Regions from separate parts of the Exiguobacterium sp. SL-10 genome, predicted to be linked through region 1. Evidence: riboswitches for the same ligand, from Rfam matches in the RefSeq annotation. Region 1 holds a riboswitch; each other region holds the start of a gene.

What was found. Region 1 has a riboswitch for S-adenosylmethionine ahead of msrA (peptide-methionine (S)-S-oxide reductase MsrA). Riboswitches for the same ligand answer to the same signal wherever they lie in the genome.
Region 2: another riboswitch for S-adenosylmethionine. It lies ahead of mtnK (S-methyl-5-thioribose kinase); the one in region 1 lies ahead of msrA (peptide-methionine (S)-S-oxide reductase MsrA).
Region 3: another riboswitch for S-adenosylmethionine. It lies ahead of EVJ33_RS13350 (methionine ABC transporter ATP-binding protein); the one in region 1 lies ahead of msrA (peptide-methionine (S)-S-oxide reductase MsrA).
Region 4: another riboswitch for S-adenosylmethionine. It lies ahead of EVJ33_RS04275 (Na+/H+ antiporter NhaC family protein); the one in region 1 lies ahead of msrA (peptide-methionine (S)-S-oxide reductase MsrA).

What each region holds. Positions count from the first base shown of each region.
Region 1 is NZ_SJUP01000003.1:169,005-172,213, forward strand. Features, by position in the region: gene rlmN (dual-specificity RNA methyltransferase RlmN) at 1-25, opposite strand, end outside; gene EVJ33_RS05485 (amidase family protein) at 95-1,498, opposite strand; gene EVJ33_RS15510 (hypothetical protein) at 1,610-1,771, shown strand; SAM riboswitch class I at 1,816-1,916, shown strand; gene msrA (peptide-methionine (S)-S-oxide reductase MsrA) at 1,980-2,504, shown strand; gene EVJ33_RS05495 (hypothetical protein) at 2,622-3,083, opposite strand.
Region 2 is NZ_SJUP01000005.1:56,257-59,465, forward strand. Features, by position in the region: gene mtnA (S-methyl-5-thioribose-1-phosphate isomerase) at 1-271, opposite strand, end outside; gene mtnK (S-methyl-5-thioribose kinase) at 268-1,422, opposite strand; SAM riboswitch class I at 1,504-1,606, opposite strand; SAM riboswitch class I at 1,812-1,913, shown strand; gene EVJ33_RS07375 (2,3-diketo-5-methylthiopentyl-1-phosphate enolase) at 1,984-3,141, shown strand; gene EVJ33_RS07380 (2-hydroxy-3-keto-5-methylthiopentenyl-1-phosphate phosphatase) at 3,138-3,209, shown strand, end outside.
Region 3 is NZ_SJUP01000014.1:48,925-52,133, forward strand. Features, by position in the region: gene EVJ33_RS13340 (PTS sugar transporter subunit IIC) at 1-578, opposite strand, end outside; gene EVJ33_RS13345 (thioredoxin family protein) at 757-1,023, shown strand; SAM riboswitch class I at 1,477-1,582, shown strand; gene EVJ33_RS13350 (methionine ABC transporter ATP-binding protein) at 1,660-2,688, shown strand; gene EVJ33_RS13355 (methionine ABC transporter permease) at 2,678-3,209, shown strand, end outside.
Region 4 is NZ_SJUP01000002.1:266,822-270,030, forward strand. Features, by position in the region: gene EVJ33_RS04270 (TVP38/TMEM64 family protein) at 1-137, shown strand, start outside; gene EVJ33_RS04275 (Na+/H+ antiporter NhaC family protein) at 159-1,442, opposite strand; SAM riboswitch class I at 1,515-1,610, opposite strand; gene EVJ33_RS04280 (GGDEF domain-containing protein) at 1,708-3,209, opposite strand, start outside.

The DNA of each region.
Region 1 (3,209 bases):
TCAGCCCGTATATAGATGGTTTCATTGCTATCTGTCCTTTCTTCAATCCGCATACGTACCATTGTAGCGGACGTGGACGACCGGTGCAACGTTCTTATAACGGTGGGACGGGACGTGTCACTTGTTGCTCGAACGCAAAGGCGATTCGGATCAAGTCACGTTCGGCATAACTCGTCCCCGTGAACGACAAGCCGAACGGAGCCCCGCTCGCTTTCAATCGAAACGGGATCGTGATGGTCGGATGCCCGGCTTTTGCAGCCATGTCATAGTTCAAATCGTGAGGCAAGACGAGTCCGTGCAACTGCTGCTCATTCAATAGGCGGTCGAGTCCGTCCGTTTTGGCGTCACGTACGTCATCGAGCCGGCGCGTCAAATAAGCCGGCTCGATGAGACGTCCCGACAGTTGTTCCGCTTTCTCGAACGTCTTTTGTCCATGCGGGATCGTCTCAGGATGCTTGTTGTTCCAGTCAATCAAATCAGACAACGTCTCGTATAGGAGCGTCGTCGTGGCGAGGTACGCCTCGATTCCGAGTTTGAACTCGTGGTACAGAATATCGCCTTGGTCGAGCGTGTCATGGGCGGGCAGTTCGACTTCGACCAGTTCAATGCCGCTCTGCTTCAACAGCTCGACCGCCTCACCGTATAAGGATTGCTCTTCTTCCGATAAGTCTGCTTTGACAATCCCGACACGCATCCCGACCGCTTGGCGCACGTCGAGGCACGTCCGATACGGCGGGCCGGCCGGGAGGTTTAGTGTCGACGGGTCCGATGGGTCTTCCCCGACCATCGCTTCAAGTGCACGTACCGCGTCTTCGAGAGTGCGTGCCATCGGTCCCGCCGTGTCTTGCGACCGCGAGATCGGGATGATTCCACTCCGGCTGATGAGGCCGACGGTCGGTTTGATGCCGACGATACCGTTGTGCACGCTCGGATGGATGATCGAGCCGCTCGTCTCGCTACCGACGGCGAGCAGTGTCAAGTTCGCTGCGACCGCTGACGCCGAACCTGAACTCGACCCTCCGACATTGAGCTTGTCACCATACGGATTGAGCGTCTGGCCACCAACCCCGCTCCACCCGTTCGGCATGCCTTCTGTCAAAAAGTTGGCCCATTCGGACAAGTTTGCTTTTCCGAGGATGATGGCCCCGTTGTCACGAAGGAGACGGACGAGGTGCGCGTCCTTTCCAGCGAAGTGATTTTCGAGCGCCACGGCCCCGGCCGTCGTCTTCATGAGTCCGGCTGTTTCGATATTGTCTTTAATCAAGACAGGAATGCCGAGTAGCGGCAAGCGTAGCCCGCGACGATACGCCCTGTCAGCCGACTCGGCCTCGAACAAGGCGTCCGGGTTCACTTGGATGACCGCCTTCAGTTTGTCGTTCAACTGGGCAATCCTTGTCAAATAGAAAGCAGTCACGTCACGGGCTGTGAACGTCCCTTCTTTATAGCCGTGATGGGCTGATTCGATATCAAGTTCCATAAAATCGTATGTGTCAGTCATGATGATTCCTCCTTTGGTCAATGGATGATATTCTCTAAAGACGTCCCGATTCCTGTTTTTCATCGCCAATGAATGTATAAGTTGATACACTGAAAGAAAAAGGAGGTAACCATGACCCGTTCTTATATGCTCGTCTTACTCGCCGTCTTCGCCTTGTTCTTTTTACAACTGTACGCCCGGGAAGAGGCTTATTCGACGCCCGCCTCGATCGTACTCGTCATCCTGATTCTCGGTGCCACCTTGTTCCAACTTCGACGCAAGCCAAACCGTTGACGCCGCTTCAAATCTGATGGTATGATGCTGTCACGAACTACATATCGATATCTTGAGTGAACGAGAGACCTGGCTCTATGACTTCACAGCAACCTGCTTCGGCAAGGTGCTACTACCAGCAAGGCGTTTGCCTTGGCCGATATGACGAAGCGCTCATGTCGATGACATGGGCGCTTTTTTTTGGAAATTGATTGAGGGGGATGTAAAAATGGAAAAAGCAACATTCGCAGGCGGTTGTTTTTGGTGCATGGTGACGCCGTTCGAGGAACAACCTGGTATCGAATCGATCGTATCAGGCTATACGGGTGGTCACGTCGACGACCCGACGTATGAACAAGTGAAGACGGGGACGACCGGTCATTATGAGGTCGTCGAGATCACGTTCGACCCGACGCTGTTCGCATACGAGCGCCTGCTCGAACTATATTGGATTCAGACCGACCCGACCGATGACGGCGGCCAGTTCCAAGACCGTGGCAGCCAGTATGCGCCAGCCATCTTCTATCATACGGAAGAACAACGCGTGAAAGCAGAACAGAGTCGCGACGCGCTCGCGGCGAGTGGACGTTTCAAACAGCCGATCGTCACGAAAATCTTACCGGCCGACACGTTTTATCCGGCCGAGGAATACCATCAAGACTTCCATAAGAAGAATCCGAAACATTATAAGGAAGATCGGGCTATTTCAGGACGCGATGAATTTATTGATGTGGCGTGGGCGGAAAAGGTTTAACTCATATAATTTAAAATGAAAAGATGCGGCCATCTTGATTTGGTCGCGTCTTTTCATTTATTCCAGCATTAACAATAGATGATTCTTAGCTCTCTTATAAGCCTTTAGTATACTAATTTACTTCCAGTTCTCTAACGCCCAACCTTCTGTGATTCGCTTGACTAATAGCGGATAACTCCAAGTATCCCAGGGAGATAATTGGATTTGTTCTTCTGTTAACTCATAGACTTCATGGTTATACCAAGTGGAATAATCTACGATATGCCACCCCACAAGATTCCCCTCGTTATCTGTTATCTCTGTTCTAAATTTATGAGGGATTTTAAAATCCTGAGGTATGTCATAGTTCGAAATGGCTTCAATGATCTTGTGTCTTATAGCCGGTTTGAGTGGGCAATGCAATAGATACGCTTCTTTCTCCGCGACTATTTCTTTAAGGTTTTTTGGAGTTTTTTCATATACCCCTGGCAATATTCTAACTAACTCGCCTATCGTTTTATCTTCGTGAACGTATTGAAGATAAGCCTCTCCGTTAGGTGTGTTAATCTTAAACACATCGCCGATTTGTATTCTTGCCATCTTGATCACGTCCTATTCTTAAATGAATTCACTTTTATGATTCATAGTATGTTTATTCCAACTTTATTCCCCCCTTACTTCTCACTTTTCCAATCATTATATATAAAAGGCCGTAGTCCGGTTCGA
Region 2 (3,209 bases), on a different contig from region 1:
TCGGACGTGTCGCGACCAACCGACGGCCGACGAGGTCGAGGCGACGCGTGAAGTCCGGGTCGTCGACTAACCGACCCGCCTCTTTGGCGAGGACGAACGCCCCGAAGTAAGCGATGGCCGGGGCACCTCGGACTTGGAGCGTCTCGATGGCATGTTCGGCCTGTTCGAGCGTCTCGATCGTGACGTAGCGTTCTTCATGCGGTAATAACGTCTGATCCAATACGATGAGTTCGTCCGTTTGCGAATTAAAGCGGATGTTTTGTACCGTCATACGCGCACCCCCGACAAAAGCGTCACTAAGTCGTCAATCGATTCGACGTTATGGCGTTCTTTAATGAGCGCTGTCCCGAGGGCGAGCGCGTCACGTTTTCGTTCAAGACGCGTCGCTTCCGGCAACGTCTCGAGATCGGCGACGCCGGCGAGCCCGATGGCACGACGAATGAGCTCGCAACCGGCGTAGCCGATCGTGTCGCTGAAGATCGTCCGCAACAACTCGTCGACAAAACCAATCGTGTTGAATGGCTCGACGGCGCGCTCAAAGTTGGCCCGGAACGTCTTCTCAAACGTCTCCCACACCGTCAAGACGTCCGTGAAACGCTCGAAGCGCTTAAGTGGGTCATGGAATGTCGATAGCGTCAAATGAGCGACGATTTGCCCGATATCGAAACCGAACGGTCCGTAAAACGCGAACTCCGGATCGATAATCTTCGTCTCTTGTTGGGTCGCAAAGATGCTACCCGTATGTAAGTCTCCATGCAGGAGTGCCTCATGTTTTGTGACAAAGCCGACTTTCAGTTTCGTCACCTCGACTTTGAGCGCCTGGTCTTCCCAAAGTCGCTCGACGTCGTCTCGTAGTGCCGCTTCGATATTATTCGACTCCGCGTCTTTGAACGGATCGGTGAAGATGAGTTTCTCGGTGATGTCACACAGTTCCGGGTTATAATAGTCACGTTCAATCCGCTTCTTCGCGATCGGTCCGGCCGCGTAATCCGACGTCGCGAACAGCGTCTCGCCTAAAAATTCACCAACATGGCGGGCCAGTTCAGGATACGTTTTCCCTTCCAAATAGCCTGTCCGAACGATATCAAAATCTGACAGATCCTCTAAAATCGTGTAGGCGAGCGTGCGGTCACTACCAAGCACGATTGGCACGAAACGAGGGACGACGTTGGCGAATTCGCGCAACGCCAACTGCTCAATCCACGCCCGTTCAAGTGTGAGCGGCCAACTTTCACCGACGACTTTCGCATACGGGAGCGCCTGTTTGACGACGAGACTCGTTTCGCCTTGTCGGATGCGGAACACGAGGTTCAAATTGCCGTCCCCGATCTCTTCGCAATGCGTGATGCCTCCGTCTTCGATTAACCCCAACGTTTTCACATGCTCGACGACGGTCTGTTCTGTAAATGGTTGATATGACATGATGTTTTCCCCTTCCTGTACGTTGCCCACAAAAAAAGCCCCTTTCTCCGCGAGAAAGAGGCACAGCCAAATTGGTTGTTCCTCTCATCTGTCAGACATTCGTCTGGTGGATGTAGCACCGTGCCTAGTGGTCGGTTGCTGCGGCGTCATCGGGCCAATTCCCTCTGCCAACTCGCGATAAGAGTGGTTTATTCGATTCGGTGAACTTATGTGATGAATATTACGGACTCGACGTCACGATTGTCAACGTCATTTTCCCGACAAAACTCCGTCTTTTTTTGTGCATATATGGAAACAACTTCCCAAAATATTTTTTTTGGAAAAAAAGGAATTGACGACATGGCGATTCTGTGCAAAAATTCAATTAAATTTCACAACTTCAAATCACATTCTTATCAAGAGCAGACGGAGGGACGAGCCCGATGATGTCGCAGCAACCGACCAGAGATGGCACGGTGCTAATTCTTGCAGCGAAAGCTGAGAGATAAGAGTTCATTTTTTATGATGACCTCTTGCCTCGGCATGGGGTCATTTTTTGTTTGCCTGGAAGGAGGAACTTTTTTGAGTATCACTGCTACATATGAAATCAAACGAACGGACGCGGTTGCGGCCGTCGCTGACAAAATCGCCCTCGAGCTGACCGTCGGCACATGGACGGAGCTGCCTCACTTAGAGCAAGAGCAGTTACAGGCGTACCGTGGTGAGGTCGTCTCGACATCTCATACAGACACAACGAGCCGCTTCACGATCCGCTATCCGTTACATAATGTCAGCCCTGACTTCTCATCCATCTTGACGACGACGTTCGGGAAACTGTCCCTCGACGATTCGATTCGGTTAATCGACTTGACGTTGCCCGAGACGCTCGCTCCCGATTTCAAGGGCGCTAAATTCGGTGTCGACGGGATTCGCGAGTTACTCGGTGTCCATGATCGTCCGCTCGTCATGAGCATCTTCAAAGGCGTCATCGGGCGAGATCTCGCGTTTCTCGAGCAGCAACTCCGCGTTCAATTCGCCGGTGGGATTGATATCGTCAAAGACGACGAGATTTTATACGACAACCCGCTCACCCCGTCGCTCGAACGGGCCCGGATTGGAGCGGACGTCATTCAAGCCCACTTCGAGACGACCGGGAAGCGTGTCCTCTACGCCATCACGTTGAGCGGCCCGGTGTTCGGTCTGCGTGACCAGGCGCGTCGACTCATCGAGGCGGGTGCGACAGCACTCCTGTTCAACGTCTATACGTACGGTCTCGACACATTGCGCGAACTCGCGAACGACCCAGACATCCGCGTGCCGATTTTGGCGCATCCGGCCTTTGCCGGCGCCTTGACCGGTTCAATCCGTCATTCGCTCTTGCTCGGTAAACTCCCTCGCCTCGCCGGTGCCGATTTGACGCTCTTCCCGTCTCCGTACGGCTCGCTCGCGACACCGCGTGACGAGGCGTTCGCGATTCGTGACAAGAGCGCCGAACCGCATTGGTCGAAACCGATTTTACCGGTCCCGTCAGCCGGGATTCATCCGGGACTCGTCAAAGACATCATCCGTGATTTCGGAACGAATGTCGTCATCAACGCCGGCGGTGGCATTCACGGTCACCCGGACGGTGCAGCCGCCGGGGCTCGCGCTTTCCGGCAAGCAATCGACCACGTCCTCGGTCAAACTGAGGGACAGTCGGACGAACTCGATACCGCGTTGAAGGCATGGGCACAACGATGACGGTCCATATTCTCTGCGACTTCGACGGGACGATCACAGCGGAAGACAATATCATTGCCTTAATGAAG
Region 3 (3,209 bases), on a different contig from region 1:
GAGACGATGATGAGCGAGAACGCCATCGCGATCAACATGCCCATCACGATCGGCTGCAGTTCCGTCATCGTCATGATGATCGTCCCGACGTACATCGTGATTTGTGAGATGTAAGTGAGCAGGAACGCCCCGATCCCTCCGGCGACGACGATGACCGTCATCGGCAAGACGAGTACCGTGTACGTCTTCAAACGTGGCGACAGCTGCATGACAAGGAACGTCGCGAGAGCGGCCGTCACGCCGGCCGTGATGACGTCACCGATCCCGGCCATGAGGAATGCGCCTTCCTCGATGCGAATGGCGCCACTGCCGACCTGGGTGGCGATGCCGATCGTCCCGGCCTCGAGTGCCGAGCGTCCGAACTGCATGGCGACGGCGACACCGATGATGACTGGTAAGAGGCGCATCGCAATCGTCGTCGCGTCCAAGATGAACTGCAAGGACGGAACATACGGCAAGATGGCTTTCGTTAATTCACCGAGCAAAGCGCTCGGGATAAGGGCGATGAGAATGGCTAGACTGAGGCCGTTCAATACGTTCATCAAAAACTGTTTTCCGGTAAGCTTCTCTTCCGTCATTGGGGATTCACCTGTCCTTTTCTACTGGTATGCTGTTATGTACAAAAGCAATAAAGTTAATGACCATACTATGCTTCTTTCTGGCGAGCGTCAACAAGAAATGTTGAAATGTTCAGAATTTTCCATTTGAGCACAACTTTTGAACAGAGCGGTCCGCATTCATATACTAAAAGAAGAGGTGAGAACAATGATGACAGACGGATTCTTATATATATACGCTCCGATGTGCGGTACATGCGCCGTGGCGGAGCGAATGCTCTCGGTCGTCGAGGCGGTCGACCCAGAAATCCGGATTGAAAAGCGTGACGCCAACTTTATCCCGAACGAGCTTGAGGCGTATCAGGTCATGAGCGTCCCGGCGCTATTAAAGCTGGAGAATGGCCAGGTTCGGGATCGGTTGTATGCGTTTCAAAACGTTCAGCACGTCCTATCTTTCGTTAAATGAGATAGGATGATGAGAATAATCTGAAAATTTTAAATAATCAGTTGACACAGAAAGTTCACGAATGATATATTCATTACAACATCTTACTTGAACACAACATAGGACGAGATTTTCCCGTCAGCAAGACGTTTTCGAACAACCGCTGCATGAGCTTACGCGATTTCAGGTGGACCGTCCCTTCGATTGTCCCCCAAAAAAATCAAGCGTCGAGGCACCGGTCGCGTAATTGCATGGTCCGTTCGAAGACCGAGTGATGATTGGGTAAAATCCCCCATATAAGGATGAATGCTCTGATCGGGCAAAAGAGGTTCATCTATGGGTTGTCCTTCCCGTGTCTCAAGGTGCTACGTTCTGTGTCATCCTCGGATGGCACCTTTTTTTATTTTTTTGCATAAAATAGTTTGACATGAAAATAATATGTCGCTATGATAAGGCTAATCAAATACGCAACCACTCTTATCAAGAGAGGCTGAGGGACTGGCCCTATGACGCCCAGCAACCGCGGAGCAATCCGAAATGGTGCTAATTCCAGCAAGGTGTAAACCTTGGAAGATGAGAGCAATCGTTGTCCGTACGATAAAGTACGCACGTTTGCTCAAACGTGCGTACTTTTTTTGTTGTCAGGAGGGAAATGGATTGATTCAACTACGCAATGTGGCCAAATGGTTCGATACGAAAAACGGTCGGGTCCAGGCGGTCGATGATGTGTCGCTTACGATTGAAAGCGGCGAAATTTTTGGAATAATCGGATATTCGGGAGCGGGAAAGTCGACGCTTATCCGGTTGCTCAACCGACTCGAGGCACCGTCAAGCGGTGAAATCGTGGTCGCCGGCAGCGAGCTGACGAAGCTCACGCCGAAGGAACTACGCGGGGTACGTAAAAACGTCTCGATGGTGTTCCAACACTTCAACTTATTATGGTCGCGCACGGTCGCTGAGAACATCAGCTTCCCGCTCGAGCTCATCGGGGTACCGGCGAGCGAGCGCAAACGCCGCGTCCAAGAACTCGTCGAACTCGTCGGCCTCGCCGGACGAGAAGACAGCTATCCGTCACAACTATCGGGTGGCCAAAAGCAGCGAGTCGGGATCGCCCGCGCGCTCGCTACGAATCCAGAAGTGCTCCTCTGCGATGAAGCGACGAGCGCCCTCGACCCGAAGACGACCGATTCGATTCTCGAACTGCTCGTCAGTATCAATAAGAAGCTCGGTTTGACAATCGTCCTCATCACCCATGAGATGCATGTCATTCAAAAGATTTGTCACCGTGTCGCCGTCATGGAGGCCGGGAAGGTCGTCGAGACCGGACAAGTCGCCGACGTGTTCCAACATCCGGAGCAGCCGATCACAAAAGAGTTCGTCAAACAAATTGGTGCGGTCGAGGACATGTCGCTCACGTTCGAGCATTTGAAAGCCCGTTATCCGAGCGGTCAAATCGTCAAGCTTAAATTCTTGAACGAGACGGCCGAACAACCGATTTTGTCGGAAGTGTTGAAGCAGCATGATATCGGCTTCAACATCATCGGCGGGAACGTGACGCAGTCACAAGTCGGTGCCCTCGGGACATTATTCATCCAATTGATCGGAGAGCCGGCTGAAGTCGAGCGGGCCATCGCCTCAATCCGGTCACAGGCAGTGGAAGTGGAGGTAGAAAGCGATGTTTCCTAATGTAGATTGGCAAGTTATGTTGGAACAGACGTGGGAGACGCTCTATATGACGCTCGTCGCCGGAGCCGCGACATTCGTCATCGGTCTTGCCCTCGGGATGCTCCTATATGTCACGAACGAGCCACTCATGATGAAAAACCGGCCGATTTACACAATCATCAGCGCAATCGTCAACGTGTTCCGGTCAATCCCGTTCATCATTTTGATTATCTTGCTCATCCCGTTCACGTTACTCGTCGTTGGGACGATGCTCGGCTCGACGGCAGCACTGCCGGCACTGATCATCGGTGCGGCTCCGTTCTATGCGCGGATGGTCGAGCTCGCGCTTCGCGAAGTCGACCGCGGCGTCATCGAGGCGGCCGAATCGATGGGTGCGACGAAATGGCAGATTGTCTATAAAGTATTGTTCCCTGAAGCGTTGCCGGCCATCGTGTCAGGCATCACGGTCACGATCGTCGCGATCGTCGGTTACACGGCGATGGCAGGGGTCGTCGGGGGCGGGGGACTTGGTAACTTGGCGT
Region 4 (3,209 bases), on a different contig from region 1:
TTGGACTGTTGCTGTTCGTCCTTTGGGCGATCAGCCGTGGTCTCGAAGAACTGCTCAAGCGGCGCGCCTTCAAAAAACGAAACGAACAACTGAAACGTGAACGTGACGCAAAACGTCAAACGACCCTTCGAAGCTAATGCTTCAAAGGGTCGTTTTGGTTAGGCGCGCTTTTTGAAACGCGGGAAGTTAAAGACAATCGCCAATCCGCCACAAATGAAGAGGAGGAACGGATAGAACATATACGGGACGAGTGCCGGTGACGCCGTGTTCGTCAGTTCGGCGGCGATGAGGAGCTGCGCGCCATAAGGCAACAGGCCTTGGACGCCGCACGAGAAGATGTCGAGTACACTCGCTGACTTTTTACGCTCGATGTCATAATCGTCGGCGATGTTCGCCGCGAGCGGTCCGGCGACGAGAATCGAAATCGTGTTGTTCGCCGTCGCGACGTTCGTCGCACTGACGAGCCCGGCGATGCTCCATTCGGCGCCGGCCCGTTTTTGAATCCGCGACGTGAGCGTGTCACGCAAATAAGTGAGTCCGCCGTTATGCGAAATCAGTCCGACGAGTCCGCCCATGAGGAGCGTCAAGATTGAGATTTCGGCCATACCCATCATTCCGTCGGCCATAGCCGTGACGTATGACGTGACAGCCAAACTCCCATCGATCAACCCGATGATGCCGGTCAAGGCGATGCCGCCGAGCAAGACGAGGATGACGTTCAACCCGGTCAAGGCGAGAGCGATGACGGCGAGATAGGGGATCAGCTTGTACCATTCAAACGCGGCCGCATCGACAGTCGATTCACCGCTCGACAAGATGGATAAGAGCACGATTGTGATGAGTGCGGCCGGTAGGACGATCCAAAAGTTGGTCCGAAATTTATCGCGCATATTTGTGCGTTGGGTCCGGACGGCGGCGATCGTCGTGTCCGAGATGAACGACAAGTTATCCCCGAACATGGCACCGCCGACGACGGCTGCCGCCGCGATGGCGATATTGACGCCGCTCTCTTCATGGATACCGAGTGCGATTGGGGCGAGGGCGGCAATTGTGCCCGTCGATGTTCCCATCGCCATCGAGATGAAAGCCGCGATGACGAATAGACCGCTCAGTAAGAGCGAGGACGGTAAAAACGTCAGTGCCGCATTGACGGTCGCATCGATTGCGCCGATTGCTTCCGCGACGTTCGAGAACGCCCCGGCGAGCAAGAAGATGAAGACCATGATCAAAATACCAGGGTTCCCCGCGCCTTGGGCGACGCGTTCAACCGTCTGGGTGACGCTACCTTTCGTCATCATCGCCGCGACGATGACCGCGATTAATGCCGCGATCAAGACCGGAAATTTATAAAAGTCGTCATAGTAGATGCCTGCCCCAATAAAGAAGACGAGGAAGACGAGTAAAGGCAAGAGCGCCCATTTGTTAGCTGTTGGTTGTTCCAATCGATTCACCTCATTTGATTAAAATAAAAAGAGAGCCTTCTGAAAAAAGGCCCCCTCTACAAGAAAACACTTTTTTCATCTTTCGAGCAGACTGCTCGCTGGATTTGGCACAGGTTACCCGCTGCCGAGACGTCACTGGGCCAGTCCCTCAGTCTCTCTTGATAAAAAAGTTGTGATATTTAGTTATTAGACACGTTCCCTAACGTACCTGTTTCACATCCGCTTGTCAATAGCAAACCCCCACGCGGTGAACGTGGGGGATACGTCAAGTCGTCAAGAAATTGTAATGGGCGACACGGTTGCGTCCGGCGTATTTGCCGCCGACGTAGAGGGCCCGGTCAGCGTTACGAATCGTATCATCGAGGCGTTTGTCACCGAACATCAGAATCGTATCAACACCGATCGAAGCGGTTACCGAGATGTCAATCCCGTCGACATGGAACGGTTTGCTCTCGATTTGTTGACGAATCCGTTCGGCGATCTCGATGGCTTGTTCGACATCGCATCGGTTCAACAGCAAGATGAACTCCTCGCCGCCGTAACGGGCGGCAAAGTCGTCGGTACGCAATACTTGGCGAATCCGTCGCCCGAACTCTTGGAGCACACGATCCCCGACTTGATGTCCATGCGTGTCGTTGATTTTCTTGAAAAAGTCGATGTCGAGCATCGCGACCGAAATCGGATACATCGACCCATCCGAGATTTGTTGAATCCCGTATTCATAAAAAGCCCGCGCATTGGCGAGAAGCGTCAAACTGTCCGTCCGGCTCTCCGTGTAGAGACGGTCGCGTTCGTGGCAACGACTGATCGTCCGGTTGAACGACTTGAGCAGTTTGACGATCTCGCGTTGAATGATCGGAGGATAGCCGTAGACGTGCTCGCCGGTCATGACGAGCCACGTGCGAATTCCTTCAATCTCCTCGGATCGGACCGAGATGAAACTGTGATAGTCGTCGTTAAATTCCTTCGACAGCGGTGCGTCCCATTCGAAGCGCATCTCATACTCGACTGAGGCTTCGTTCGGATAAGCGTGATCGAGCAAATCAAACACGAGGTGACGGTCAATCGGCTGACGCGTCTTCAAATCAAAGTACAGCGTGCGGTCGAACAATTTAAACTCGACGAACCCCTCGTCATAGTGATTGAGTCGCTCGCATTGACTGAGAAACACTTCGATGGCTTGGGCCTCGCTCTGCGAGAGCGACACGGCTTCTTTCGCTTCATCATACTGCTCAATCAATGACTTGAAAGCGTCTTGTCGACCTTTTTGGATGACGAGCCGCTTGATCAAAAACGTGAGCGCGGCGGCGATGCTGCTGACGACGAGCAAGTTCGTCTCTCGGAAGAACGATGCCGCCAAAATGAAGATGAGACTGACGATATACGTATAAAACGCGATGTTCAAAAAATCGCGGACCGGGATATCGACCCGGAACCACCAACCGACTTGATACTTTTGGATCACCGTATTCAAAATGATGGCAACAATCAAACCGGCGAGCGGGAGAAACGAGTCTTGGGAATAAAAGCCGAGACCGGTCTCACCGCCGAGTGCAACATACACGCTGGCCGGGATCGCGATTTCTAAAAACGATGTGATCGCGTTCCACGGATACGTGAAGCGGAAGCGCCGAAGCGCGACGCGTGGTTTCAAGTTGACGAACTGAAAGACGAGTAGGCCGATTTGGTTGACGAACAGGGCCGTCTCGAAATCGAAAAACAAGAAAATGATGAGGACGATACTTTCTGAAAATGTGAAATAGACAC